3 regions of the Streptomyces cinnamoneus genome follow, and region 1 is predicted to be linked to each of the others. Evidence: predicted binding sites of a transcription regulator. Region 1 holds the regulator's gene; each other region holds the start of a gene.

What was found. Region 1 encodes HrcA, which represses chaperone genes, less so after heat shock. Its sites were predicted from a motif close to TTNGCACTCNGNNNNNCNGAGTGCNAA; they were not measured.
Region 2: the regulator HrcA is predicted to act here: its motif matches at 3,127-3,153, upstream of groES (co-chaperone GroES).
Region 3: the regulator HrcA is predicted to act here: its motif matches at 3,591-3,617, upstream of groL (chaperonin GroEL).

Annotation. Positions count from the first base shown of each region.
Region 1 covers NZ_PKFQ01000001.1:2,279,228-2,286,755, forward strand. Annotated here, with positions in the region: gene CYQ11_RS09685 (nitronate monooxygenase) at 1-75, opposite strand, end outside; gene dnaJ (molecular chaperone DnaJ) at 388-1,524, opposite strand; gene hrcA (heat-inducible transcriptional repressor HrcA) at 1,525-2,541, opposite strand; gene CYQ11_RS09700 (MBL fold metallo-hydrolase) at 2,759-3,499, shown strand; gene CYQ11_RS09705 (DUF3097 domain-containing protein) at 3,533-4,360, shown strand; gene hemW (radical SAM family heme chaperone HemW) at 4,452-5,684, opposite strand; gene CYQ11_RS09715 (ATP-binding SpoIIE family protein phosphatase) at 5,712-7,517, opposite strand.
Region 2 covers NZ_PKFQ01000001.1:3,056,119-3,063,646, forward strand. Annotated here, with positions in the region: gene CYQ11_RS13070 (ester cyclase) at 42-740, shown strand; gene groL (chaperonin GroEL) at 926-2,551, opposite strand; gene groES (co-chaperone GroES) at 2,669-2,977, opposite strand; gene CYQ11_RS13085 (polysaccharide deacetylase family protein) at 3,412-4,299, opposite strand; gene CYQ11_RS13090 (flavoprotein) at 4,379-4,915, opposite strand; gene CYQ11_RS13095 (class I SAM-dependent methyltransferase) at 4,957-6,156, shown strand; gene tsaD (tRNA (adenosine(37)-N6)-threonylcarbamoyltransferase complex transferase subunit TsaD) at 6,399-7,523, opposite strand; gene rimI (ribosomal protein S18-alanine N-acetyltransferase) at 7,507-7,528, opposite strand, start outside.
Region 3 covers NZ_PKFQ01000001.1:4,024,938-4,032,465, reverse strand. Annotated here, with positions in the region: gene CYQ11_RS17770 (PTS transporter subunit EIIC) at 1-1,314, shown strand, start outside; gene CYQ11_RS17765 (alpha-amylase inhibitor) at 1,376-1,708, shown strand; gene groL (chaperonin GroEL) at 1,806-3,428, opposite strand; gene CYQ11_RS17755 (cold-shock protein) at 3,760-3,963, opposite strand; gene CYQ11_RS17750 (MoaD/ThiS family protein) at 4,389-4,664, opposite strand; gene thrC (threonine synthase) at 4,757-6,040, opposite strand; SAM riboswitch class I at 6,058-6,201, opposite strand; gene CYQ11_RS17740 (glucosyl-3-phosphoglycerate synthase) at 6,367-7,314, shown strand; gene CYQ11_RS17735 (alpha,alpha-trehalose-phosphate synthase (UDP-forming)) at 7,356-7,528, shown strand, end outside.

The DNA of each region.
Region 1 (7,528 bases):
GAGGACGGGTGAGGAGGCGCCGGCCATGGGGGCCTGCACGATCGGGTGCTCGAAGAGTCCGGTCAACGGAGCCATGGGCTCATCGTGTCATAAGGGAAGCGGGAGACCCGTGCGGACCGTGGCCCCGGCCCCGTACGCGGAACCCCGGACGCGGGCCCGGAATCCGAACGGCGGGAGGGGGCGGGGTGGGACGGGGCCTGGCAGGGGGCGTAAGGCGTTCTTTGCGGGCGTGCCGGGCACGCTCGGCACGGAACCAGGAGCCGCAAAGAACGCAGCCCCCAGAAGGCCCCGTCCCACCCCGCCCCCGGCCCCCGAACGCCGGATGCCGGGTGGGCTGGGGATTCCCAGCCCACCCGGCACCGACGACACAGCGACCAGCGACCAGCCTCAGCGACCGTTGAAGGCGTCCTTCAGCCGCGAGAACAGGCCCTGCTGGCCCGGCTTGAACTCGCCCATCGGGCGCTCCTCGCCGCGCAGCTTCGCGAGCTGGCGCAGCAGGTCCTCCTGCTGCGGGTCCAGCTTGGCCGGAGTCGTCACCTCGACGTGCACGACGAGGTCACCCCGGCCGCCGCCGCGCAGGTGGGTGACGCCGCGCTGGTGGAGCGGGATGGACTGGCCGGACTGGGTGCCCGGGCGGATGTCGATCTCCTCGACGCCGTCCAGGGTCTCCAGGGGAACCTTGGTGCCCAGCGCCGCCGCCGTCATCGGGATGGTGACGGTGCAGTGCAGGTCGTCGCCGCGGCGCTGGAAGACCGGGTGCTTGGATTCGTGGATCTCCACGTACAGGTCGCCGGGGGGACCGCCGCCCGGGCCGACCTCGCCCTCGCCCGCCAGCTGGATGCGGGTGCCGTTGTCGACACCGGCGGGGATCTTGACGGTCAGGGTGCGGCGCGAACGGACGCGGCCGTCGCCGGCGCACTCCGGGCACGGGGTCGGCACGACCGTGCCGAAGCCCTGGCACTGGGGGCACGGGCGGGAGGTCATGACCTGGCCGAGGAAGGACCTCGTGACCTGGGAGACCTCGCCGCGGCCGCGGCACATGTCACAGGTCTGCGCGGAGGTGCCGGGGGCCGCCCCCTCGCCGCTGCACGTGGTGCAGACGACGGCCGTGTCGACCTGGATGTCCTTGGTGGTGCCGAAGGCGGCCTCGTTGAGGCTGACTTCGAGCCGGATCATGGCGTCCTGGCCGCGGCGCGTGCGCGAGCGGGGCCCGCGCTGCGACGTCTGGCCGAAGAACGCGTCCATGATGTCGGAGAAGTTGCCGAAACCGGCACCGAAGCCGGCGCCGGCGCCCGCGCCGCCCGAGGCGGAGAGGGGGTCGCCACCGAGGTCGTAGACCTGCTTCTTCTGCGGGTCGGAGAGCACCTCGTAAGCGGCGTTGATCTCCTTGAACCGCTCCTGCGTCTTGGGGTCCGGGTTCACATCCGGGTGCAGCTCGCGCGCGAGACGGCGGAAGGCCTTCTTGATCTCGTCCTGCGAGGCATCACGCCGTACGCCCAGGACCGCGTAGTAGTCCGTGGCCACTTACGACTCCGCCAGGATCTGTCCGACGTAACGTGCCACTGCGCGTACCGCTCCCATCGTTCCGGGGTAGTCCATGCGGGTCGGTCCGACCACGCCGAGTTTGGCGACTGCCTCGTCGCCCGAACCGTAGCCGACGGCGACGACCGATGTGGAGTTCAGCCCCTCGTGGGCGTTCTCATGGCCGATGCGCACGGTCATCTCCGCGCCCTTGGTCTCGCCGAGCAGCTTGAGCAGCACGACCTGCTCCTCCAACGCCTCCAGCACCGGCCGGATGGTCAGCGGGAAGTCATGACCGAAACGAGTGAGATTGGCGGTGCCGCCGATCATCAGCCGTTCCTCGGTCTCCTCGACCAGGGTCTCCAGCAGGGTCGCGAGGACCGTGGAAACGGTTCCGCGGTCGTCCTGCTCGAAGGACTCGGGGAGGTCCTGCACCAGCTGCGGCACGTCCGTGAAGCGCCGCCCCACGACCCGGCTGTTGAGCCGGGCGCGCAGGTCCGCCAGAGAGGTCTCGCCGACCGGCGCGGGGCAGTCGACCATCCGCTGCTCGACCCGCCCGGTGTCGGTGATCAGGACGAGCATGATGCGGGCGGGAGCCAGCGCGAGCAGCTCCACGTGCCGCACGGTCGAACGGCTCAGCGAGGGGTACTGCACCACCGCGACCTGCCGGGTCAGCTGCGCCAGCAGCCGGACCGTGCGCGCGACGACGTCGTCCAGGTCGACGGCGCCGTCCAGGAAGTTCTGGATGGCGCGCCGCTCGGGGGTCGACAGGGGCTTGACGCCCGCCAGCTTGTCGACGAAAAGGCGGTAGCCCTTGTCGGTCGGGATGCGGCCCGCGCTCGTGTGGGGCTGGGCGATGAAGCCCTCGTCCTCCAGCGCGGCCATGTCGTTGCGCACGGTGGCCGGGGAGACGCCCAGCCGGTGTCGCTCGGTGAGGGCCTTGGAGCCGACGGGCTCCTCGGTGCCCACATAGTCCTGGACGATCGCGCGCAACACCTCGAGCCTGCGTTCACTCAGCATCGCGCGCACCTCCAGTCCAATGGTCCAGCCGTCTTGCGGGGGCCTTTGGGTGGTCTCACCCCTGGCACTCAATGGTCACGAGTGCCAAACCCCTCCAGCCAGTGTACGGCCGGGCACCACGGCCAGGGCAAGGGCCGTCCTCGTCGCGAGCCTCCCGGCTGCCGGACGGGGGCGTTCCGGGCAGGCAACGCTACCGCTCTGCGGATAGCGTCGCGGCATGGAGATGCAAGGGGATTCCGGTGGTGCGGAAGCACGCTGGGAGCGGCTCGCGCCGGGTGTCGTACGCCGCAGGCTGCCGGGCTGGGACGCGACCGTCGGAGCGATCGCCGGGGAGGGCGGGGTGCTCGTCGTCGACACGGGCTCCTCGCTGCACGAGGGGGTGGAGATCCGCCGTGAGGTGCAGGAGCTGTTCGGGCCGCCCGTGACGCATATCGCACTCACGCACCCGCACTTCGACCACGTGCTGGGCACGGCGGCCTTCGCGGGCGTCCAGGTGTACGGGGCGGTGGGCGCCGCCGACCTGCTGCGCCGGGACCGCGACGAGCTGCGGCACGACGCGGTGCGGCACGGGGTGGCCCCGGACGTCGCGGCGGAGGCCGTGGAGCTGCTCGTGCTGCCGCACCACCCGGTGTCGGGGGAGCTGACGGTGGACCTGGGCGGCGAGGTGCGGGTGCTGCTGGCCAACGTCGGTCCCGGGCACACGGCGCACGACCTGGCGGTGCTCGTGGCGGTGCCCGGCGGGCCGGAGGTGGTCTTCTGCGGCGACGTCGTCGAGGAGTCCGGCGAGCCGCAGGCGGGGCCGGACGCCCTGCCGCACGCCTGGCCGGCCGCGCTGGACCGGCTGCTGGCGCTGGGCGGGGACGACGCGGTGTACGTGCCGGGCCACGGGGCGGTCGTGGACGCGGAGTTCGTGCGGAGGCAGCGTGACGCCCTCGCGGAGCGTTTCGGCGTGTCGTGACCCGCGCCGTGCGGGTGATCCACAATTGCGCCCATGCGCAGCAGAGAGTACGGCCCGGACCTGACCCCTCCGTGGAAGCGGAGCGCACCCGTTCCGGAGGTGCCGGCCGAGGCCGGTCTGGTGGTGGAGGAGACCACGACGGGCTTCTGCGGGGCGGTGGTCCGCTGCGAGAAGACGGCGCAGGGACCGACGGTCACGCTGGAGGACCGCTTCGGGAAGTGCCGTGTCTTCCCCATGGAGCCGCGCGGCTTCCTGCTGGAGGGGCGCGTGGTCACCCTTGTGCGCCCGGCGGCGTCCTCCGCGCCGGCCGGGCCCGTGCGCACGGCCTCCGGCTCGATCGCGGTGCCGGGGGCGCGGGCGCGGGTGGCCCGGGCGGGCCGCATCTACGTCGAGGGGCGCCACGACGCGGAACTGGTGGAGCGGGTGTGGGGCGACGACCTGCGGATCGAGGGCGTGGTCGTCGAGTACCTGGAGGGCGTCGACGACCTGCCGGCCCTCGTGCGCTTCTTCGGCCCCGGGCCCGACGCCCGGCTGGGGGTGCTGGTGGACCACCTCGTGCCGGGCTCGAAGGAGTCCCGGATCGCGGCGGAGGTGACGGGCGAGCACGTGCTGGTGGTGGGCCACCCGTACGTGGACGTGTGGGAGGCCGTGAAGCCGTCGTCCGTGGGGATCCCGGAGTGGCCCCGGGTGCCGCGGGGGCTGGACTGGAAGACGGGGGTGTGCGAGGCCCTGGGCTGGCCGGCGAACACGGGGGCCGCGTGGCAGCGGATCCTCTCGCGCGTGCGCTCGTACAAGGACCTGGAGCCGGCGCTGCTGGGGCGGGTGGAGGAGCTGATCGACTTCGTGACGGCGGGCACCTAGGGCGCGCCGGCCTTCAGCCCGTCCCGCGGGTGCGGACCGGGGACCCGGGGGCGGAGCCCCCGGGAGACGGCGGGTGGGCGGGGCCGGGGCGTCAGTCCACCAGGTCCCGCACCACGGCGTCGGCCAGCAGCCGCCCCCGCAGGGTCAGCACCGCGCGTCCCGCCTCGTACGGGCCGGGCTGGAGCAGCCCGTCGGCGAGCGCCCGCGCGGCCGCCGCCGCGCCCGCCGGCTTCAGCAGGGACAGCGGGCAGCCGTCCACCAGCCGCAGCTCCAGCAGGATCCGCTCGACCCGGCGGTCCTCGTCCGCCAGCACCTCACGGCCCGCACCCGGGGAGCGCCCCTCGCTGAGAGCCTGCGCGTAGGCGCCCGGGTGCTTGACGTTCCACCACCGCACGCCCCCCACGTGGGAGTGTGCGCCGGGGCCCGCGCCCCACCAGTCGGCGCCGCGCCAGTAGAGCTCGTTGTGGCGGCAGCGGCCCGCCTCGGTCGTCGCCCAGTTCGAGACCTCGTACCAGGAGAATCCCGCCCCCGAGAGCGTCTCCTCGGCGATGAGGTAGCGGTCGGCGTGCACGTCGTCGTCGGTCATCGGCACCTCGCCGCGCCGGATGCGCCGGGCGAGCTGGGTGCCCTCCTCGACGATCAGGGCGTAGGCCGAGACGTGGTCGGGGCCGGCGCCGACCACCGCGTCCAGCGAGGCGCGCCAGTCGTCGTCGCTCTCGCCCGGGGTCCCGTAGATCAGGTCGAGGTTGACGTGCTCGAAGCCCGCCGCCCGCGCCTCGGCGACGCAGGCCTCGGGGCGGCCCGGCGTGTGGGTGCGGTCGAGGACCTTCAGGACGTGCTGCCGGGCGCTCTGCATGCCGAAGGAGACGCGGTTGAAGCCGGCGGCGCGCAGTTCCTCCAGATAGCGCGGGTCGACCGACTCCGGGTTGGCCTCGGTGGTCACCTCGGCGCCGTCCGCCAGCCCGAACTCGTCACGGATCGCGGCCAGCATCCGCCCCAGGTCCGCGGCGGGCAGGAGCGTGGGCGTGCCGCCGCCGACGAAGACCGTCTCGACGGGGCGCGGGTCGTCCCCCAGCACCTTGCGGGCCAGGCGGATCTCCTCGGCGACGGTGTCGGCGTAGTTGTCGCGGGAGGCCAGGGCGCCGCCGGAGCCGCGCAGCTCGCTCGCCGTGTAGGTGTTGAAGTCGCAGTACCCGCAGCGCGTGGCGCAGTAGGGGACGTGCAGGTAGAAGCCGAGGGGCCGCTGCCCCGAGCCGTCGAGGGCGCGGCGGGGCAGTGCCCCGTCCTCGGGCATGGGCTCGCCATCGGGCAGTACGGAAGGCATACCGCCCATTGTCCGGCATGCCGCGGATTACTCGGCCCGCAGCACCAGCAGGGCCAGGTCGTCGTCCGGCGGGGTGGGCGAGAAGCCGTGGACGGTGCGGCGGATGCGGGCGGCGACGTCCTGCGCGCTGAGGCCCGCGCAGCCCGCGAGGGCCGTGGCGAGGCCGTCGCCGTCGTCGAAGAGACGATGGCCGCACTTGCGCTCGGTGACGCCGTCCGTGACGCACAGCAGGGTGTCCCCGGGGGCGAGGTCGAAGGTCTCGGCGCGGTAGCCGACGTCCTCGACGACGCCCAGGAGCATCTGCGGTCCGGCCGCGGCGCGGACGGAGCCGTCGGGGCGCAGGAGCAGCGGAAGCGGGTGCCCGGCGCTGGCGAGCGTGCAGCGGGCACCGCCTCCCGCCCCGTGCGGGACCAGCTCGCCGTAGAGCAGGGACAGGAAGCGCGGGGCGGCCCCCGGCTCCGCCTCGGCCGTCTCGTCCGCCAGCATCCGGTTGAGCCGGTCGAGCACCTCCCCGACGCCGTACCCCTCCTTTCCCAGCAGCCGCAGCCAGGGGCGGACGAGCCCGGTCGTGACGGCCGCCTCGGGGCCGCTGCCGCAGACGTCGCCCAGGACGAAGCACCAGCGGCCCCGGCCGGCGGTGAAGACGTCGTAGAAGTCGCCGCCGGCGGAGGCGTCGCCGCGGGGTTCGTAGACCACGGCCCGGTCGACGCCGGGGATGCGGGCGACGCCGCGGGGCAGCAGTCCGCGCTGGAGGATGCTGCTGATGGTGGCCTGGTGGGTGTACCGGCGGGCGGAGGCCAGGGCCTGGGCCACGCGGCGGGCGAAGTCCTCGGTGAGGGAGACGACGTCGCCGGCCATGGCGGCCGTCCCGGTCCGGCCGAGGAGGAGGGTGCCCAGACCGCTGCGGCCGGCGACGAGGCGGCAGGCGAGCGCGGGCCCGTCGGGCCCGTACGGCCAGGGGACCGCGCAGCCGGCGGCGGGCAGGGCGGGCGGGGTGCGCTGGAGGGCGAGCCGCAGGGGCTCGACGCGGCTCTCCCGGGCGTGCCAGACGCGGGAGAGGCGCGGGGCGGGGCGGATCGCGCCGGGCGCGCTGTCGGCGTCGAGCCAGACGGCGCACCAGTCGGCCAGGCGCGGGACGGCGAGCTGGGTGGCCAGGGATGCCACGGTGTCCTCGTCGAACTGGCCGGAGAGCAGCTCGGAGGCCTCGGCGAGGAAGGACAGGGCGCGCGGATGGCCGTGGTCGCCGAGGCGCCGGCCGGGCGGCGCGGAGCCGGCGCCGGGGGCGAGGACCTCGGCGACGCCCAGGTCGCCCAGCAGGGTCTGTTCGGAGAGGGGGCCGGCGGGGGCGGCCGGCCCGGCGGCCGGGCTCGTGGGCAGGTGGAACCAGACGGTCTTGTCGGTGCGGCGGTAGGCGGTGCCCCAGGTCTCGGCCAGTTCGGCGAGGAGCCGCAGCCCGTGTCCGGCGTGGCCGGCCTGGGCGGCCCCCTCGCGGTCGGCGGAGCGCCGGCAGGGACGGGCCCGGAACTGGCGGGCGGGGTGGTGGTCGGTGACCTCGACGACGAGGTTGCCGCCGTCGCCGCCGCGCGCCGCGTCGATCCTGCACTCGAGGTCCACGGAGGTTCCCGCGTGCACGACGGCGTTGGTGACCAGCTCGCTGACCAGCAGCGTCGCGTCGTCGGTCACCTTGGCGTGGGCGTTCCAGCCCGCGAGCACGCTGCGGACGAACCTGCGGGCGGCGGAGGGGGCGCGGACGTCGCCGGGCAGGCGCGTACGGGCCGTGGGCGGGCCGGGCGGAGAGCCGGCCGGCGGGCGGGGCGGCGGCCCGGCGGGCACTCCCGGGCCGG
Region 2 (7,528 bases), 780 kb from region 1:
ACCCTCCAGGATTAACCTGGATATATCACCCGGGAGGCGCCATGACTTTCCTACAAGTGATCGACTGCAAGACCAGCCGGTTCGACGACATGGACCGGCTCATGGACGACTGGGTCACCGCCACCGAGGGCAAGCGCACCGCCACCCACTCGATCGTCGGCCGGGACCGTTCGGCCGGTGACCACTACGTCGAGATCATCGAGTTCCCGTCGTACGAAGAGGCGATGAAGAACTCGAACCTCCCGGAGACCAACCGGATCTTCGAGGAGATGGTGGCGCTCTGCGACGGCCTGCCGTCCTTCACCGATCTCGACGTCGTCCGCGACGAGCAGCTCAACAAGGCCACGGCCCGCCGTTTCTTCGAGGACGTGGCCGTGCGGGGCGACCTGGAGCTCGTCGACGAGCTGTGCACCGCCGACTACCGCGACCACGACGTCGCCAAGGCCGAGGAGACGGTGGTGGGGTGCGAGGCCCTGAAGGAGGACGTCGCCGGCTGGCGCGCGGCCTTCGACTTCGCGTTCTCCCTCCACTGCCAGCTCGCCGAGGGCGACCAGGTCAGCACCCACTGGTCCTGGCGGGGCACCCACCAGGGCGACTTCATGGGCCTTCAGCCCACCGGCCAGGAGGTGACGATGGACGGGGTCACCATCCACCGCTTCCGGGACGGCAGGATCGCCGAAGGCTGGTGGATCTTCGACATGCTCGGGCTGATGCGGCAGTTGGGCGCGGTGCCGTCCTGAGGCCGGAACCCCGGTGAAACCGGAGCCCCCCTGAGGCCTGTGCCGTCCTGAGGCCGGAACCCCCCTGAGGCCAGAATCCGCCTGAGGCCGGGGGCTGCCCGAGGCCGCGCGGGGCCCGCCCGCATACGGCCGGGGCCCGGCCTCCCCGTGAGGGGAGACCGGGCCCGGGCGGAGCGTACGGTGCGTCAGTGCGCGTGGCCGTGACCGTGGCCGTGACCGGCCTCGGACTCCTCTTCCTTCTTCTCGACGACCAGGGTCTCGGTCGTGAGCAGCAGGGAGGCGATGGACGCGGCGTTCTCCAGGGCGGAGCGGGTGACCTTGACCGGGTCGATGACGCCGGCCTTCACCAGGTCGCCGTACTCGCCGGTCGCGGCGTTGAAGCCCTGGCCCTTCTCGAGCTCCGCCACCTTCGAGGTGATGACGTAGCCCTCAAGGCCGGCGTTCTCGGCGATCCAGCGCAGCGGCTCGACGACGGCGCGGCGGACGACGGCGACACCGGTGGCCTCGTCGCCCACCTTGTCCAGGCCGCCCTCCAGCACCTTGGCGGCGTGGACGAGAGCGGAGCCACCACCGGAGACGATGCCCTCCTCGACCGCGGCGCGGGTCGCGGAGATGGCGTCCTCCAGACGGTGCTTCTTCTCCTTGAGCTCGACCTCGGTGGCCGCACCCACGCGGATGACGCAGACGCCACCGGCGAGCTTGGCGAGGCGCTCCTGGAGCTTCTCGCGGTCCCAGTCCGAGTCGGTGGTCTCGATCTCGGCCTTGATCTGGGCGACGCGGCCGGCGACGTCCTCGGACTTGCCGCCACCGTCGACGATGGTGGTGTCGTCCTTGGTGATGGTCACGCGGCGGGCGGTGCCCAGCACGTCCAGACCGGCCTGGTCGAGCTTGAGGCCGACCTCCTCGGCGATGACGGTGGCACCGGTGAGGGTGGCCATGTCGCCGAGCATCGCCTTGCGGCGGTCACCGAAGCCCGGGGCCTTGACGGCCACGGCGTTGAAGGTGCCACGGATCTTGTTGACGACCAGCGTGGACAGGGCCTCGCCCTCGACGTCCTCGGCGATGATCAGCAGCGGCTTGGAGCCACCGGCCTGGATGATCTTCTCCAGCAGCGGGAGCAGGTCCTGGATGGAGGAGATCTTGCCCTGGTGGATCAGGATGTAGGGGTCGTCGAGGACGGCCTCCATGCGCTCCTGGTCCGTGACCATGTACGGCGAGAGGTAACCCTTGTCGAAGGCCATGCCCTCGGTGAAGTCGAGCTCCAGACCGAAGGTGTTGGACTCCTCGACGGTGATGACGCCGTCCTTGCCGACCTTGTCCATGGCCTCGGCGATCAGCTCACCGACCTGCTTGTCCTGCGCGGACAGCGCGGCGACGGCGGCGATGTCGGCCTTGTCGGCGATCGGGCGGGCGGTGGCCAGCAGGTCGTCGGAGACGGCCTTGACGGCGGCGTCGATGCCCTTCTTCAGGGCGGCCGGGGAGGCGCCGGCGGCGACGTTGCGCAGACCCTCGCGAACCAGCGCCTGGGCCAGGACGGTCGCGGTGGTGGTGCCGTCACCCGCGATGTCGTTGGTCTTGGTCGCCACCTCCTTGACGAGCTGGGCGCCCAGGTTCTCGTAGGCGTCGTCCAGCTCGACCTCACGCGCGATGGTGACGCCGTCGTTGGTGATGGTGGGGGCGCCGAACTTCTTGTCGATGACGACGTTGCGGCCCTTGGGGCCGATCGTCACCTTCACCGTGTCGGCAAGCTTGTTGACGCCGCGCTCAAGGGCGCGACGGGCGTCCTCGTCGAACTTCAGGGTCTTGGCCATGGGTTACGTATCCTCGCGATCTCTCTCAAACGAACTGCGCCCCGGGCGCCCGGCTGAATGGACGCGGGAACCAGGGGCGCAGAACAGAAGCTTCGAAGGCTCGAAAGCTTGGGTGAATTACTTCTCGATGACCGCGAGGACGTCGCGGGCCGAGAGGACGAGGTACTCGTCGCCGTTGTACTTCACCTCGGTGCCGCCGTACTTGCTGTACAGGACGACGTCGCCGACCTTCACGTCGAGCGGCAGGCGCTCGCCGTTCTCGAAGCGACCCGGGCCCACGGCCAGGACAGCGCCCTCCTGGGGCTTCTCCTTGGCGGTGTCCGGAATGACCAGGCCAGAGGCCGTGGTCTGCTCGGCGTCGAGCGGCTGGACCACGATGCGGTCCTCGAGCGGCTTGATGGCAACCTTGGAGCTGGCGGTCGTCACGATCCGACCTCCCCCTTCGGAGATCTCACGGGGTTAATTGTCTGAGGTGGCGACCTGGTAGATCCGTCGTCGCGGGTGCCGGATCTGCCCGTCGCTGTGTTTGGCACTCACCAGTGGAGAGTGCCAACGGAGCCGAGACTATGACGCGGTTAGCACTCGGTCAAGCGGAGTGCCAATTCGCCGTGCGGCGAGCCTGCCGGTCAGGGGGTGTGCCCGGGCTCCGGGGACGGCCCACGGTGCCCTACCCAGCGGGGACCGCCCGCACTCCTGCGCCCGGCCAGGAGGGGATCACGGCGCCGGCCGGGGGCCCCGGCGCCCAGCCCTGACGTCGGCGGCGAACCGCCCGGAACGGGGCGAGCCCCGGGAGACAGTCCTCGGAGGCAGCCCTCAGAGGCGACCCTCGGAGGCAGCCCTCGGAGACGGCCCTCAGACCCTCAGAGGTAGTCCTCCAGCCGCGCGACCGTGTAGCCCTGCCGCTCGATGCTGCGCAGCATGTTCGCGACCATCTGCGTCATCGTCGTGCCCTTGAGCTCCTGCGGCCCGCGGAAGTGAGCCAGGATGATGTCGCCGGGGCGCAGCTTGTCGCCCTCGGCGTAGCGCATGTCGTTGATCTGCATCGTGGCCTCCCACAGCACGACCGCCCGCACCCCGCACCCGCCGGCGGCCGCCAGGGTCTGGTCGTTGTAGTTGCCGTAGGGCGGCCGGAAGAGCGCCGGGCGGATGCCGAAGCGCTTCTCCAGGGCGTCCTGCTGCCCGCATATCTCACGCCGCTGGGCGTCGGCCGGGAGGGTACGCAGGTTGGGGTGGCTGACGGTGTGGTTCGCGATGCCGTTACGGACGCCGTCGGCGGGGGCGCTCAGCTGCTCGAAGTAGTCGTAGCCGCGGCCCGCGCGGGCGATGTCACCCGTGAGGAACATCGTGAACGGCAGCTTCAGTTCCTTGGTCATCTTCACGAACTCCGGGTCCTTCTCGGCCCCGTCGTCGATGGTCACGAAGACGACCTTGTCCTTGGTCGGTATGCGCCGGATCACCGGCGGGCCGCCACCCTGCGCTCCCTTCGCGCCGTCAGTGAGCTTGGTGGCGGGCGGGGCCGGCGGGGCGGCCAGCGGCTTGTCCAGGCCCCAGCGGCGGTACGTGGCGGCGTCGGGCCCCGCGGCCGCGGAGGGGGACGCGGGTGCGGGCTTCGACGACGCGGGCCTGGGCGGCTTCTCCGGGCCGCCGGAGGAGCCGGACGAGCCGGAGCAGCCGGCGAGGGCGCCGGCGAGGAGGAGGGCGGCGGAGGCGAGGGCGGCGCGGCGGCGGCCGAAAACAGTCGGGCTCACACAGTCGATTGTTGTGCACGGGTTCGAGAACCCTGCGGGGGGATCTTCCCTGCCGCCCTCCGCCCCGCTCCCCGGCCGGTCAGGCCCCGGCCAGAGCCGCCACTCCCCTCTCCCACGGGTACGTCTCCACCCTGTCGCCCCGCCCCGGGTCGTAGCCGTCCTCGCCGAGGAGCACCGTCACGCCCGCCGCGCGCAGGAAGTCGACGCTGCGGCTCAGGGCCGGGTGGGCGGCCTGGGCGGCGCCGAGATGCGGGAGGGCCGCCATGGGCAGGCCCAGGCCGATCGCCTCCGTGACCAGGCCGAGGGCGAGGGTGTCGGAGATACCGGCGGCCCACTTGTTGAGCGTGTTGAACGTGGCGGGCGCGACCAGGATCGCGTCCGGCGGCGGCAGCACGTCGGGCTGGCCGGGCAGTTTGTACTCATGGCGCACGGGGTGGCCCGTCAGTTCGCGCAGGGCCGGGACGTCGGCTTCGAGCCAGCGGTGGGCGTAGGGAGTGAGGATCAGGCACACGTCCCAGCCGGCGTCCTGCGCGGCACGGACTCCGTCGGCGACCCGGACGGCGGGCGCGGCCGCGCAGCAGACCAGGTAGAGGATGCGGTTCGCAGTGGTCGTCACCAGGGCAGTCCACCGCGTGGGGCACCGGCCCGCAAGGGAGAATGGGGCACGTGCCCGCACCGAACGCCGCGACCGACGCCTTCACCGCCCTCCTCACCGACGAGGGCCGCCGCCTCCTCGACGGCCTGCGCGACTACGACCCCGCGCGGGAGCTCGCCACAGCCACCCGGCTGCGCCGCGAGCACCCCGCCGAGCTGGTCTCGGCGGCGCTCGGGCAGGCGAGGCTGCGGCAGCGCGCCGTGGCGAAGTTCGGGGCGGAGGACGCGTACCGCATGTTCTTCACGCCCCACGGCGTGGAACAGGCCACGCGCGCGTCCGTCGCCCTTCACCGCGCCCGGCGCTTCGAGGCGCTCGGCGTGCGCCGCCTGGCCGACCTGTGCTGCGGCAACGGCGGCGACGCGATCGCCCTCGCCCGCGCCGGCATCTCCGTCCTGGCCGTCGACCGCGACCCGCTGACCTGCGAGGTCGCCCGGGCCAACGCGGAGGCGCTGGGTCTGTCCGATCTCATCGAGGTCCGCTGCGCCGACGTCGCGGACGTCGACACGTCGACGTACGACGCCGTCTTCGTCGACCCCGCCAGGCGCGGCGGCCGCGGCCGGATCTTCGACCCCGAGGCGTACTCCCCGCCGCTGTCCTGGGCGGTGGAAGCGGCCCGCAAGGCCCCGCACGCGGCACTCAAGATCGCCCCGGGGGTGCCCCACGAGGCGATCCCCGAGGACGCGGAGGCCGAGTGGATCTCGGACGGGGGCGACGTGAAGGAAGCCGTGCTGTGGTTCGGCACGGAACCGGGCGCACGGCGGGCGACGCTGCTGCCGAGCGGCGCCTCGCTGGTGGGCCAGGGGCTGCCGGACCCGTCGGTGCGGCCGATGGGCCGCTACCTGTACGAGCCGGACGGCGCGGTCATCCGCGCCCACCTGGTGGCGGACGTCGCGGCGGAGCTGGGCGACGGCGGGCTGGTCGACGAGACGATCGCGTACGTGACGAGCGACGGACTACGGGACTCCGCCTACGCGACGGCGTACGAGATCACGGACGTGCTGCCGTTCAACTTGAAGCGGCTGAAGGCGATCGTGCGGGAGCGCGGGATCGGCGTCGCCGTCATCAAGAAGCGGGGGTCCGCGGTGGAGCCGGAGGAGCTGCGCAAGAAGCTCAAACTCGAAGGGGCGAACTCCTGTGTGATCGTCCTTACGCGCGTGGCGGGCGCCCCGACGATGCTCCTGGGGCACCCGGTCCAGGCGTAGCCCGGCATGAGCGACAAGGGAGGCCGGCGACGGCCGCCGCCCCGTCACCGAGCCGGTGGACAAGCCGCGTGAGCAGCGACGACAGCCGCGTGTACGTGCACACGGACCGGGCGGCGGCCCCGGAGACCCGCGCCAGAGCCGTTACCGCACCACCACGGGCCCGGGACGCGGCGGCAAGGTGGCTCTCCCCTGCCCCCGCCCCCGGCTCGGCGCCTCCGTGCTGGCGCGCTGACCCGCGCCCCTCACTCGTACAGGTTCTGCTTGCTCAGCTCGTGCACGTGGTCGTGGTCGTGGCCGTGGCCATGCCCGTGGTCATGGCCCGGCACGTGCGGGTCCGTCACCGGCAGCGACGAGTCCGCCGACAGGTCCCACGACGACGCCGACCGTCCCCGCGCCACCATCTCCGCGCCCAGCGCCGCCACCATCGCGCCGTTGTCCGTGCACAGCTTCGGGCGCGGCACGCGCAGCGTGATGCCCGCGTCCTCGCAGCGGCGCTCGGCCATGGCCCGCAGGCGGGTGTTCGCGGCGACGCCGCCGCCGATCATCAGGTGGTCGACGCCGTGGTCCTTGCAGGCGCGGACGGCCTTGCGCGTGAGGACGTCGACGACCGCCTCCTGGAAGGAAGCAGCCACGTCCGGCACGGGCACGTTCTCGCCCGCCGCACGCTTGGCCTCGATCCAGCGGGCCACCGCCGTCTTCAGGCCGGAGAAGGAGAAGTCGTATATCGGGTCGCGTGGGCCCGTCAGGCCGCGCGGGAAGCGGATGGCCTCCGGGTCGCCCTCGCGGGCGTAGCGGTCGATGACCGGGCCGCCGGGGAAGCCGAGGTTCAGGACGCGGGCGATCTTGTCGAACGCCTCGCCCGCCGCGTCGTCGATCGTCGAGCCGAGGGGGCGGACGTCCGCCGTGATGTCCGGGGCCAGCAGCAGCGAGGAGTGGCCGCCGCTGACCAGCAGGGCCATCGTCGGCTCGGGCAGGGCGCCGTGCTCCAGCTGGTCCACGCAGATGTGCGAGGCGAGGTGGTTGACGCCGTAGAGCGGCTTGCCCAGGGCGTAGGCGTACGCCTTGGCGGCCGAGACGCCGACGAGCAGGGCGCCCGCCAGGCCCGGGCCGGCCGTGACCGCGATGCCGTCGAGGTCCTTCGCGCTCACGCCCGCTTCCTTCAGCGCGCGCTGGATCGTCGGGACCATCGCCTCCAGGTGCGCCCGGCTGGCGACTTCGGGGACGACGCCGCCGAAGCGGGCGTGCTCGTCGACGCTCGACGCGACCGCGTCGGCGAGCAGCGTGTGGCCGCGGACGATGCCGACGCCGGTCTCGTCGCACGAGGTTTCGATGCCGAGGACGAGGGGTTCGTCAGTCCTGCGAGCCATGGGGC
Region 3 (7,528 bases), 1.7 Mb from region 1:
CTGCGCGCCCTGCCGGGCGTGCTGGGCGTGGTGGAGGACGCGGCGTCGCGCCCCGCGGCGTACCAGATCGTGCTGGGCCCGGGCACGGTCGCCCGCGTGACGCCGGAGCTCCGACGCCTCGCCGGAACGGGGACGGCCGTCACCGCCGAGGCGCTCGCGGAGCGCGGTGCCGCCCTCCGCGCCGAGCGGGGCGCCCGCAACGCCACCCCCCTCAAGCTCCTCCTGCGCCGCGTCGCCCAGGTCTTCGTCCCCCTCATCCCCGCGCTCATCGGCTGCGGCGTCATCGCCGGCCTCGCCGGCCTGCTGGCCAACCTGCACTGGGCACCCGCGCTCGTACCGGCGCTCACCGCGATCGCCGCCGGGTTCATGGCGCTCATCGCCGTCTTCGTGGGCCACCAGACCGCCAAGGAGTTCGGCGGCACGCCCGTCCTGGGCGGCGCGGTGGCGGCCGTCATCGTCTGTCCGGGCGTCACCCACGTGCACGCCTTCGGCCACACCCTCTCCCCCGGCCAGGGCGGCGTCCTCGGCGCACTCGCCGCGGCGCTGCTGGCGGTGGCCGTGGAGAAGTGGTGCCACCGCAGGGTGCCGGAGTCCGTGGACGTGCTGCTCACCCCCTTCCTGACGGTGCTGCTGCCGGGTCTGGTCACGCTCTACGGGCTGATGTACGCCGCCGGCGCGGTCTCCTCGGCCATCGGCCGCTGCGCCGACTGGCTGCTGACCGGCGGGGGCGCCGCGGCGGGCTTCGTCCTGGGCGGCCTCTTCCTGCCGCTGGTGATGCTGGGCCTGCACCAGGCCCTGATCCCCATCCACACCACCCTCATCAGCGAGCAGGGCCACACGGTCCTGCTGCCCGTCCTCGCGATGGCGGGCGCGGGCCAGGTGGGCGCGGCGCTGGCGGTCTATGTGCGACTGCGACGGAACAAGTCCCTCCGGAAGATCATCCGTTCGGCCCTGCCGGCCGGGCTGCTGGGCGTCGGCGAACCGCTGATCTACGGGGTCTCGCTTCCGCTGGGGCGCCCGTTCGTGACGGCGTGCGTGGGCGGCGCGTTCGGCGGCGGCTTCCTCGGCCTGCTGGCCCAGCTCGGCGACCCGGTGGGCGCGACGGCCATCGGCCCGTCGGGCTGGGCGCTGTTCCCGCTGCTCACGGGCGGCCACGGACTGGGGCGGGCGGTCGCGGTCTACGGGGCTGGGCTGCTGGTGGGGTACGCGGCGGGCTTCCTGGCGACGTACTTCTTCGGCTTCGCCGGACACGACGGCGAGCGGGCCGACCGGCAGATGGCCGAAAAGCACCGGCGCTCGGAAGAACTAGCGTGACGACGACGGCAATTCGTACTTATGGTGATCACTCTTTTTGATCTTCATCAAGGGAGTGACCATGCGAGCACGCAAGCCGCTGGCCGCGGGGGCCCTGACCGCCGCTGCCGCCATCGCCGCCACCGGGCTTCTGGCCCCGACCGCTTCGGCGGCGGACACCAAGACCCCGCCGTCCTGCGTCACCGCCAAGTACACCTGGGGCTGGGTCCCCAAGGCCACGGTGACGAACAACTGTGCGGGTGATCAGGCCAAGACCTACAACGTCAAGGTCAAGTGGCTCATAGGGTACGAGACGTACCGTACGAGCGAATGCTTCGCCGTCGCTCCGAACGAGAGCAAGGAGACGTCGGGCCACTACGAGACGGACACGATCGCGGCTCTCGAGTCCTGCTGAGCATCACCACTCGCCGGGAAAGCCCGAGGGCGGCACCCCCCGTTCAGGGGGTGCCGCCCTCGGCGTACAGCGTTTAGGACAGGTGATCCGGTGCGGATCAGAAGTCCATCTCACCGCCGGGCATGCCGCCCGGAGCGGCCGCGGCGGCCTTCTCCGGCTTGTCGGCGATGACGGCCTCGGTGGTCAGGAAGAGCGCGGCGATGGACGCGGCGTTCTGCAGCGCGGAGCGCGTGACCTTGGCCGGGTCGATGATGCCCTCGGCGATCATGTCGACGTACTCACCGGTCGCGGCGTTCAGGCCGTGGCCGACGGTCAGGTTGCGCACCTTCTCGACGACGACGCCGCCCTCAAGGCCGCCGTTGACGGCGATCTGCTTGAGCGGGGCCTCCAGGGCCAGCTTGACGGCGTTGGCACCGGTGGCCTCGTCGCCCTCGAGGTCGAGCTTCTCGAAGACCGAGGAAGCCTGGAGCAGGGCCACGCCACCACCGGCGACGATGCCCTCCTCGACGGCGGCCTTCGCGTTGCGGACGGCGTCCTCGATGCGGTGCTTGCGCTCCTTGAGCTCGACCTCGGTCGCGGCACCAGCCTTGATGACGGCCACGCCGCCGGCCAGCTTCGCGAGGCGCTCCTGGAGCTTCTCGCGGTCATAGTCGGAGTCGCTGTTCTCGATCTCGGCGCGGATCTGGTTGACGCGGCCCTGGACCTGGTCGCTGTCACCGGCACCGTCGACGATGGTCGTCTCGTCCTTGGTGATGACGACCTTGCGGGCGCGGCCGAGCAGGTCGAGACCGGCGTTCTCCAGCTTGAGGCCGACCTCCTCGGAGATGACCGTGCCACCGGTGAGGATGGCGATGTCGCCCAGCATGGCCTTGCGGCGGTCGCCGAAGCCCGGGGCCTTGACGGCGACGGACTTGAAGGTGCCGCGGATCTTGTTGACCACCAGGGTCGACAGGGCCTCGCCCTCGACGTCCTCGGCGATGATCAGCAGCGGCTTGCCCGACTGCATGACCTTCTCCAGCAGCGGGAGCAGGTCCTTGACCGAGGAGACCTTCGAGTTGACGATCAGGATGTACGGGTCGTCCAGGGACGCCTCCATACGCTCCATGTCGGTGGCGAAGTACGCCGAGATGTAGCCCTTGTCGAAGCGCATACCCTCGGTGAGCTCCAGCTCCAGACCGAAGGTCTGGGACTCCTCGACGGTGATGACGCCTTCCTTGCCGACCTTGTCCATGGCCTCGGCGATGAGCTCGCCGATCTGGGTGTCGGCGGCGGAGATGGAGGCGGTGGAGGCGATCTGCTCCTTGGTCTCCACGTCCTTGGCCTGCTCGAGCAGCGAGGCGGAGACGGCCTCGACGGCCTTCTCGATGCCGCGCTTCAGCGCCATCGGGTTGGCACCGGCGGCCACGTTGCGCAGACCCTCGCGGACCAGCGCCTGGGCGAGGACGGTCGCGGTCGTCGTGCCGTCACCGGCGACGTCGTCCGTCTTCTTCGCGACCTCCTTGACCAGCTCGGCGCCGATCTTCTCGTACGGGTCCTCGAGCTCGATCTCCTTGGCGATGGAGACACCATCGTTGGTGATCGTGGGGGCGCCCCACTTCTTCTCGAGGACGACGTTGCGGCCCTTGGGGCCAAGGGTGACCTTGACGGCGTCGGCGAGCTGGTTCATCCCGCGCTCGAGACCGCGCCGTGCCTCCTCGTCGAACGCGATGATCTTGGCCATGTGAAGTGGTCCTCCCAGGACGGGGTGGAGACTGCTCCGGACCGCACTGGCGCCCGCGACGGACGGCCTGCGTGCCCTGCGGTTCCTTGCCCCGCTTGGCTCGCCGACCTCACCGACGGTCCAAATCTGTCACTCTCACCAGGAGAGTGCTAAGCCCAATGATTAGCACTCGACCCCATCGAGTGCAAGCGCCTTGGCTCAAGCGGGGGGCTCGTCAGCCGGGCGCCTGGTCGATCCTGCCCAGCCGGACCCGCGCACACACGAAGGGCCCGTACCTCCTCGGTACGGGCCCTTCGGCGAGCTGTGTGAGCCGATGGTCGATGCGACGCGGTCAGGCGGAGACCCTCACCATGTCCGCCTGCGGCCCCTTCTGGCCCTGCGAGATCTCGAACTCGACCCGCTGACCCTCCTCGAGGGTGCGGTAGCCGTCCATCTGAATCGCGCTGTAGTGGACGAAAACATCCGCACCACCGTCGACCGCGATGAAGCCGTAGCCCTTCTCCGCGTTGAACCACTTGACGGTGCCCTGAGCCATGCCTAACTCCCCTATTACTGGCCCTTGCACAGGACCGCACTTCGCGGACCCGGGTCAGACCTCACCCCCAGACAGGATGGGGGTGTGCGCCGGAACGCGTCGACCGCGGCTGAATGTATCTGCACGGATGCCGTCTGCAACAGGTCACTCGGACGAGAAATCCGGGCGCGGCCGATCGGTTATTCGTACCGATTTCGACAGCATCCCGGGCAAGTCGGGCTGGGCAAAACGCCACCAACCCGGCAATTCGTGCGCATGTTTCGCGCACAACTTGACGGGTTCTCATATGCGTTCGGCAGTGACACCGGAGGGGGAACGCCCCAACTGTATCGCGGTTCAACAGACGGAATCACCCCGTCCGGTTTACGGACGGGGTGACTCCGGGGGAATTCCCGAGGAACCCTCTGAAAGGGCGACGCCGCCGGTCAGCCGCCTGCGACGGCCGGAATGATCGAGACGCCGGCGCCGTCCGGGGTGGGCGTCTCAAGGCCCCCCTCGAAGCGCACGTCGTCGTCGTTGACGTAGACGTTCACGAAGCGGCGCAGCTTGCCGCTGTCGTCCAGGACGCGGGCGGCGATGCCGGGGTGGCCGGCCTCCAGCGAGGCGATGACCTCGGCGAGGGTGGCGCCCTCGACGGTCACCTCGGCGCGGCCGGAGGTGTAGGTGCGCAGGATGGTGGGGATGCGGACGTTGACGCTCATGGGGTCGCCTTCGGATCGGGGAAGTGGTGAGGTGCGCCCGCCCGCCGCCGGGGCGGACGGGGAAGTGGCGGGGAGGGAACCGCTCCCAGGACCTACAGGCCCGCCGCCCGGAACGCCTCCAGTGACGGGCGGATCGTCGCCGTGGGGCCGGCGGCCACCGCGTCCAGCGTCTTGAGCCCGTCCCCCGTGTTGAGGACGACCGTCGTGAGGGCGGGATCGAGCAGGCCGTTCTCGATCAGCTTCCGCGTCACGCCGACCGTGACCCCGCCCGCCGTCTCGGCGAAGACGCCTTCGGTGCGGGCGAGCAGCCGGATCGCGTCGACGATCTCCTCGTCCGTCACGTCCTCCACCGCACCGCCCGTGCGCCGGGCGATGTCCAGGACGTACGGGCCGTCCGCGGGGTTGCCGATGGCCAGCGACTTGGCGATGGTGTCCGGCTTCACCGGCCGCACCACCTCGTGCCCGTCCTTGAAGGCGCGGGAGACCGGCGAGCAGCCCGCCGCCTGCGCTCCGAAGATCTTGTACGGACGGTCCTCGACCAGTCCGAGCGCGATCAGCTCCCGCAGCCCCTTGTCGATCTTCGTCAGCTGGGAGCCGGAGGCGATCGGGACCACGATCTGGTCCGGCAGCCGCCAGCCCAGCTGCTCGCAGATCTCGTACGCCAGCGTCTTGGACCCCTCGCCGTAGTACGGCCGGAGGTTGACGTTGACGAACCCCCAGCCCTCGCCCAGCGGGTCGCCGATCAGTTCGGAGCAGAAGCGGTTGACGTCGTCGTACGTGCCCTCGATGCCGACGAGGTCGCCGCCGTAGACGGCGGCCATGACGACCTTGCCCGCCTCCAGGTCGTGCGGGATGAAGACGCAGGACTTCAGGCCCGCCCGCGCGGCGGCGGCGCCCACGGCGCCCGCGAGGTTGCCGGTCGAGGAGCAGGACAGGGTGGTGAAGCCGAAGGCGCGCGCGGCCTCGACGGCGACGGCGACGACGCGGTCCTTGAAGGAGTGCGTGGGGTTGCCGGAGTCGTCCTTGACGTGGAGGGCGCCGGTGACGCCCAGTTCGCGGGCGAGGTTGTCGGCCTTGACGAGCTTGGTGAAGCCGGGGTTCAGACCGGGCTTGTCCGCGACGTCGGCGGGGACGGGCAGCAGCGGGGCGTAGCGCCAGATGTTCGCCGGTCCGGCCTCGATGCGGCGGCGCAGGGTCTCCGGGTCACCGGCCGGGAGGTCGTAGGCCACCTCCAGCGGCCCGAAGCAGCTCGCGCAGGCGAAGACGGGACCGAGGGCGAAGCGCTCGCCGCACTCGCGGCAGGAGAGCGCGACGGCGGGCCCGAAGGGGGCGGGGACGTCGGAAGTGGTAGCGCTTTCAACGGCTTGGACAGCCATGGAGGCGAGGCCCTTTCTCCTCATCTTCCTCATGGCGAACCTCGCCATGAGACGGAATTGGCACCTTCCCCGCCGGGAGCCTCGCCGAGTGATCGGTGAGACCGGCTGGAGGGTTGCCGGGGCTTCAACGGGCCGTGTCCCTCTGCCCCTCTGGATGAGCGGTATGGCGCTGGGCGGGGCCCAGGCGTTTGTGCGCGACGCGACCCCGGCATGCGGGGGCTCTCCGCGTTGTTCAAGACTGTAACCGAAGGCACGGACGCTTGAGAGGGTCGTCCGCACCGCGAGATGCGTCACCACGCATGCCACGAACATGAGGAGTCGTACACGTGCTGGAAGAGGTGGAGCGCTGGCTCGCCCGGCGGTCCTGGTCCGCAGCCGACCGTCCGCTCGACCAGCTGCTCGCCGCGAAAGCGGGCTCCGGCACCACGGTCAGCGTCGTGCTGCCGGCGCTGGACGAGGAGGCCACGGTCGGCGAGATCGCGGCCGTCATCCGCCGGGAGCTGATGACCGGGGACGTGCCCCTGGTCGACGAGCTGGTGGTGCTGGACTCGGGGTCCACGGACCGCACCGCGGAGGTCGCCGCGGCCGCCGGGGCGCGGGTGGAGCCCCGCGACGCGATCCTGCCGCGGCTGCCCGCGCTGCCCGGCAAGGGTGAGGTGCTGTGGCGGTCGCTGCTGGTGACGACCGGCGATGTGGTGTGCTTCGTCGACGCGGACCTGAAGGAGTTCTCCGCGGACTTCGTCTCGGGGATCGTCGGCCCGCTGCTGACCGACCCGGACGTCGACTTCGTCAAGGCGATGTACGACCGCCCCCTCGGCTCGCTGTCCGGCCAGGGCGGCCGGGTCACCGAGCTGGTGGCCCGTCCGCTGCTGAACCTGCACTGGCCGCAGCTGGCGGGTTTCGTGCAGCCGCTGGGCGGCGAGTACGCGGCCCGGCGTTCGCTGCTGGAGCGGCTGCCGTTCCCCGTGGGGTACGGCGTGGAGCTGGGTCTGCTGGTGGACGCGCTGCACACCGTGGGGCTGGACGCGCTGGCCCAGGTGGACGTGGGCGTGCGCAAGCACCGCCACCAGGACGGGCGCGCGCTCGGCCGGATGGCCGCCGCCATCTACCGCACCGCGCAGCTGCGACTGGCCCGCGGCCATCTGGTGCGCCCGGCGCTCACCCAGTTCGAGCGGACGGCGGAGGGATTCGTCCCGCGCACGTACGAGGTGGACACGCTGGAGCGGCCGCCGATGACGGAGATACCGGAGTACGCCCGGCGGCATGCCGCTTAGGCGTACGTTTGAGCGGTTCGCCGGGCGGCAAGGCTGCGGTCATGGTCGATGAGCACACGCACAGCGCACCCATCGTCGTCGCCTCCAACCGCGGGCCCGTCGCGTACAAGCTGCGCGAGGACGGGTCGCTCGCGGCGGGGCGGGGCGGTGGCGGCCTGGTCTCGGGACTCAGCGCCATCGGGCCGGACGCCGGGGCGGTGTGGGTGTGCGCCGC